One region of the Bacillus sp. LR--39 genome, then DNA from elsewhere that is predicted to be linked to it. Evidence: riboswitches for the same ligand, from Rfam matches in the RefSeq annotation. Region 1 holds a riboswitch; the other holds the start of a gene.
The links. A riboswitch is a leader RNA that binds a small molecule or an ion and turns the genes downstream of it on or off. The one in region 1 is predicted to bind S-adenosylmethionine.

Region 1 (3,184 bases):
GATCCGGGGCGGAACCGACGGATCACAGCTCTCTTACATGGGACTGCCGACACCGAACATTTTTACGGGCGGCCAAAACTTCCACGGAAAATATGAATACATTTCCGTCGATCATATGGAAAAGGCGGTAAACGTCATTGTTGAAATCGCCAGGCTCTTTGAAGAGCGCGCTTAAAACCAAAGCCCCATGCTTTGGTTTTTTTCTTTCACATGAAACCTTTCCTTCTTTCTTTCCGTATATAAGGTATGAATTGGAAAGAAGGAGTGAAGACTATGGCAAGAGGGACTGTAGCGAAAGAATTGAAAAAAACCTTAAAAGACCCGCGTGTTCTGGAGACAAAATCAAACCCTTTTAAAAAACTGCGGAAAATGTTCAAACGATTTTTTTAAGATAACATCTCGTTTTCTTTAAAAAAATAAAGAAAGCGCTGTCAACTCGCAGTCATCTGTTAGAAGCAGTTATTTTGCATATTATAAGGTTTTTTAGGGTACTGAATAACACAAGGCAAACGAAAACACTGAAATAGTTATTTAGACACTTACAAAAAATAGTGAAAAAGTTATATAAACGATCATCATCCATCAGCCGATACAATCTATAGAACCACAACAAGAGCAAAATTTCTTCAACCCATAGTTATTTTTACGGAAAATGACGTTATTTTTTAAAAAAGTGACAATTGTTTGAATACTTTTCGTTTGTTTTTTCGTACAATAATAATACCAAAACTTTTTTTGGGAGGTATGTAAAATGATGCTACTTATTTTTGCTGCTTTGACAGGGTATCTTGTTTTCTCTTTCAGTAAGGACAACCGCCGGAAAACGCCAAAGACAAGCCCGCTGGTGACAGCTGCCGACACGAATAACATCATTGATTTAAATGCGATCCGTCAAAAACGCCGGATGCCGCTATCATAAAAACGACAGCTGCCGCAAAATCGGCAGCCTTTTTTTTATGCACCCGGCCGATATGAAACCAACCGCCTCCTTTTTTCGTACAACATAAAAAAGGAGTTTTTTTATGTACCATTTTTACATCAAAGAGCGAATGTTTACGTTTAAGAATCGTTTTCAAGTGTTTCTTGAAAGCGGAAAAGAAGTCTACAATGTTGAAGGAAAGCTGTTTTCATTCGGTGATGAACTGAAGCTGACTGATTTGGACGGCCGCACGCTCGCCAGCGTCAATCAGAAACTGATGTCGCTCGTTCCCCGTTACGAGATTTCCGTCAGCGGCAAACCCGTCTGCCAAGTCATCAAGAAAGTCACGTTTTTCAAACCGAAATTTGAAATTTCCGGGGTCGGCTGGGACCTTACCGGCGATGTGTGGGGGCGGAATTTTCAAGTGACAGACGGAAAATCAAACCGGATGACCGTCACCAAATCATGGATGAGCTGGGGCGATTCCTATCATTTGCAGATTGAAAAGGAAGAGGATATTGCTCTTTGTCTTGCGATCGCCATCGTGATAGATATGATTCTATTTGAGGGTGACAAATAAAAATATTTATCGAAATATATTGACAATATGAGAAAACATACTAAGATTAGAGTATTACAGTTTATTCTGAAAAATAGCATATTTCCTTATCAAGAGAGGTGGAGGGACTGGCCCTATGATACCCGGCAACCGCTGTTCAGCAGAATGGTGCTAAATCCTGAAGATAAGGTTGAGATTTGCGGACGCAAGCTCTTCCCTATCCGAGGGAAGAGTTTTTTTATATTTCATCAGGAAAGAAGGAATCGTTCATGTCACAGCAAAACACAGAACAACCATTGCATACTCTTCTAAGAAAAAACCCGCCGTTTCGCGCAGATCAGGTCGGAAGCCTGCTGCGGCCGGCGGCTGTGAAGCAAGCCCGCCTGCAAAGAGCGGCAGGTGAGATTTCAGCAGAACAGCTGCGCGAAATCGAAAACAGAGAAATCATCCGCAGCGTGGAAAAGCAGAAAGAAACCGGCCTCAATGTCGTGACTGACGGCGAATTCCGCCGTGCCTGGTGGCATTTTGATTTTCTCGAAAATTTAGACGGGGTTGAGGCATTTACGCCTGAAAGCGGCATTCAGTTTCACAACGTACAGACGAAAGCGCGCGGCATTAAAGTAACGGGAGATATTGATTTTTCTCAGCATCCGATGCTCGAAGATTATAAATTCCTGCACAGCATTGCCGGCGATGCTGTTCCGAAAATGACCATCCCCAGTCCGAATATGCTGTTTTTCCGCGGAAAATTGGAAAAAGCGTCCTACCAGAATGATTACAAACAATTTCAGCACGATGTGTCAAAGGCGTATAAAAAAGCGATTCAAGCTTTCTATGACGCCGGGTGCCGCTACCTTCAGCTCGATGACACCGCATGGGCCGTTTTCTTATCGGAAGCGGGGCTTCGTCAGATTGAAGCTTTCGGCACAACGCCGGATGAGCTGCGCAAGCTGTTTGCAGCTTCCATTAATGACGCCATCAAGGACCGCCCTGACGATCTGAAGGTTACGATGCATATCTGCCGCGGCAACTTCCAATCCACATGGACGGCTGAAGGCGGCTATGATGCAGCGGCTGAAACGATTTTTGACGGGCTTGATCTTGACGGATTGTTCCTGGAATATGATGATTCCCGCTCCGGCGGCTTTGAACCGCTTCGTTATGTCAAACGCTCTGATCTTCAGCTTGTGCTTGGATTGATTACGTCGAAACATGGCGAACTTGAAGACAAGGACGCGATTAAACGCCGGATTGAAGAAGCTTCACAATATGTCAGTCTGGATCAGCTTTGCCTCAGCCCGCAATGCGGATTCGCCTCCACTGAGGAAGGAAACCTGATCACAGAAGAACAGCAATGGGCGAAACTGCGCCATGTCGTCAACATTGCCGGTGAAGTCTGGAAATAAAAAAAAAGACACGCGATCAGCGTGTCTTTTCCGTTTTACAGCGGATCGGTCCCGATTAAAATATCGATATCTATCGTGACAGCAGCCTCTTTCCGGCTGATAAACCGCCGGATGCTGTCATCAGTACATTTCCATGTTAAGGGCGTCATTTTCACAAGCCGCTCGAGGTCAGGCTGCGCTAAGGTCTTCGTGTAACACAGCCGTTTGCGCTCAAAGGTTTGAAAGCCCGCTTGGAATCGTCCGGCCGCAGAATCGGCGGTGTCTTTCCGCCGAGGGCTGTCTCCGAAGAAAAATTCCCTT
Region 2 (3,184 bases), on a different contig from region 1:
GATCGGACGAGTGAAGGAAGAATGGCAGAAGGCACACCGAAGATGTTGCATAATGTCTCTGACCACGCCTTTTTCCTTACGTCAAACAGCAGTGTTTCAGCAGCCTGTGACGGTTCATAGCTTAAAATACCGCTCAGCTCAAATGTCACCCAGTCACTGATGCTTGTGATGTACTTCACTTCTTTCCATAAAGACGGCTGTCTAGCTTTTAATCCGACAAGTTTCATGGCGGAAAATAAAGCGCTCGGAAGACGTCCGGTTTGCTGATGCACTTCTTCTTTTGCCTCAATCCCGTCTTCCCATTCACGCCCTCTGTTATCAATGTTGGGCAGACCGAGAAATGCCTTTTTATCTTTATTGATCAGAACAATTCCCTGCCTCTGGCTTGTTGAGGTGATTCCGATTAATGTAATATGAGGGCTTTTGCCAATAACCTTCCTTGCCATAGCGCTGATTTGCTTCCATAACTCTTCCGGTGAGAAATATCGTCCGTCCGGATAAAGCGGATCCGTCACATATTCAATGTCTTCCCTTTCAAGCGCGGTCACATCGCCGCCGGCAGTCACGACCGCGACTCGCGCATTCCCCGTCCCGATGTCAAATACAAGGTAGCCTTTTTGTTCATCCATTACAGCCTCCTCCTTCCGGTTCAAGTTCTCTTTTGTTATAAAGTTCACGTATTGAGCAGGTTTGATCTTGTTTCCATTTGAAAAGCGCTTCATTTAAAATCTTCACATGATGATCTTCCACTTCAAATGTTGCGCCCGCTAAATGGGGAGTCGCTAACACATTCGGCAAAGAGATCAATTCATAATCAGAAGATTCAGGCGGTTCGTGATAAAACACGTCAAGGATCGCTCCCTTAATCCGCCGTTCTTTCAGCACCCGCAGCAGCTCTTCCCTGTCTGTAACCGCCGCTCTTGACGTATTGACAAAAACAGCTTCCTGTTTCATCAATTGAAAGTGCCGGGCGCCGATAAGGCCGATGGTTTCTTCTGTGCGCGGCAAGTGAACGGAAACAATATCACTTTCAGAAAATACCCGTTCAATCGTCGTTTTTTCATACTCCCGGTTTTCATGACGGACAAATGGGTCATAGTAAAGCACCTTGCAGTCAAAAGCGGCCAATAGCCGGGCGATTCTCTGTCCGACAGCTCCGAAACCGATAAGGCCGACTGTTTTCCCCGTCAGCTCATTTCCTCTGAATTTGACGTAAGCCTGCAAATATTCACCATTCCACTTCCCGTCCTTCAGCCACTGAAGGGAAGAATACGTATGACGTAAAAATGAAATCACATTTCCGATAAACATTTCAGCAACAGCCTGGGCATTGCGGGCCGGTGTAAAGAAAACGGGGATTTTTCTTTTAGTCGCCGCCGCAATATTCACATTAGACGGCGTTCCTCTGCAGACACCGATAAAAGCGGAATCGGGCAATATGTCAATAACACGCTCAGACACCTCATCAAGTTCAGTAATAAGCCCCGACGCGTTTGTCTCTTGAATCATTCGGATTAATTCATCTTCCCGATAGGCCCGGCCGTTCTTCTTCCACGGCCGGTGCACAGTCCGGCCGAACAGCTCAGTCAGCTCCTTCAGCCCCTCGTCGTGATATGGCGAGGTAATTAAAACCGTCATGGTGCAAAACATCCTTTTCACATAAATTTTTTCATAAAAAAATCTCTTTCCCCAAAGAAGGAAAGAGATTCATATACCGTCTTTATGCGCTTGAAGCGCACAAATATGTATAGATCATTCTTTCCTATCTTTCAAGCATGCGCTTGCTGGAATTGGCACAATAAATGTTGCCGAGGTTTCATAGGGCCAGTCCCTCCACCTCTCTGGATAGAAAATAAAATGATGAAATTGTCAGGCTGTTTAAAAGAATAAACTCATCATAGAAAAGTCTTTCCGTGATGTCAACACTTTTTTTCTGAATTGACGTTCGATTTTGAAATGTTATAATGCTTACAATATAAACAAAGAGGAGAAATGGGCTATGAATTCTGCTGCAACACAGCCGAACGGGGTCTTTAAGTCGGTATGCTCACTAGACTGTCCCGATCAATGCGGCTTGCTTGTGACAAAAAAAGACGGAAAAATCGTTAACATTCAGGGAGACCCCGATCACCCGGTCACATCAGGGAATATTTGCAACAAAGTCAGACACATGGCTGAGCGTATTTATGATGAGAAGCGCTTAACCGTTCCGTTAAAACGGATCGGTAAAAAAGGTGAAGCCGCGTTTGCGCCTATTTCCTGGGAGGAAGCGTTCAATACGATCAGTGCGCGCTGGAAAGAGCTTATTGCCGAAGAAGGAGCGGAAAGCATTCTTCCGTACAGCTTTTACGGCAACATGGGAAAACTGGCGGCAGAGGGAATGGACCGCCGTTTTTTCCATCGTCTCGGAGCGAGTCATCTCGAACGGACGATTTGCAGCAAAGCCGGATCTGAAGGCTATAACTATACAATGGGTGAAGGAGCGGGTACTGATCCGGAGGAGACCATACATGCAAAGCTCTTTATTTTTTGGGGGATCAATGCCGTCAGCACGAATATGCACCAAGTCATGATTGCTCAAAAAGCCCGGAAAAAAGGGGCTAAAATTGTCGTTATCGATGTACATAAGAACCAAACCGGCCGGCTTGCCGATTGGTTTATTCCCATTCGGCCCGGCACAGATGCCGCACTCGCCCTCGGTATCATGCATGTCTTATTCGACGAAAACCTTCACGATGAAGCATTTCTCACAGAATACACCGAAGGCAGTGACGAATTAAAAGCGCATGTTCAACACTATGATCCGGAAACAGTTTCTGCTATTACAGGCGTTAAAGCCGACGATATCAGACGCCTTGCGAGAATGTACGGGGAAACCTCCCCTTCCCTTATCAGGATCGGAAACGGCATTCAGCACCATGACAATGGCGGAATGATCGTCCGCACAGTTGCCTGTCTACCGGCTGTTACAGGACAGTGGCTCAACACCGGTGGAGGCGCAATCAAGCACAACAGCGCGGTATTAAACTATAACAGACAAGCGCTCCAGCGGCCTGATCTGCTTTACGGCAAAAAGCCACGATCATTTAATATGAACAGGCTCGGAAGCGTTCTGTTAGAAACAAAACCGCCCGTGCGCTCCCTGTTTATTTACGGTACGAATCCCGCAGTGGTTGCGCCGGAA

Region 2: another riboswitch for S-adenosylmethionine. It lies ahead of ACWHAR_RS04855 (2-hydroxyacid dehydrogenase); the one in region 1 lies ahead of ACWHAR_RS10735 (5-methyltetrahydropteroyltriglutamate--homocysteine S-methyltransferase).

The regions. Positions count from the first base shown of each region.
Region 1 is NZ_JBSIOT010000002.1:202,508-205,691, reverse strand. Features, by position in the region: gene pepT (peptidase T) at 1-175, shown strand, start outside; gene ACWHAR_RS10745 (hypothetical protein) at 752-919, shown strand; gene ACWHAR_RS10740 (LURP-one-related/scramblase family protein) at 1,023-1,499, shown strand; SAM riboswitch class I at 1,583-1,669, shown strand; gene ACWHAR_RS10735 (5-methyltetrahydropteroyltriglutamate--homocysteine S-methyltransferase) at 1,748-2,884, shown strand; gene ACWHAR_RS10730 (methyltransferase domain-containing protein) at 2,920-3,184, opposite strand, start outside.
Region 2 is NZ_JBSIOT010000001.1:906,706-909,889, reverse strand. Features, by position in the region: gene ACWHAR_RS04860 (FGGY-family carbohydrate kinase) at 1-629, opposite strand, end outside; gene ACWHAR_RS04855 (2-hydroxyacid dehydrogenase) at 622-1,638, opposite strand; SAM riboswitch class I at 1,760-1,852, opposite strand; gene ACWHAR_RS04850 (molybdopterin oxidoreductase family protein) at 2,000-3,184, shown strand, end outside.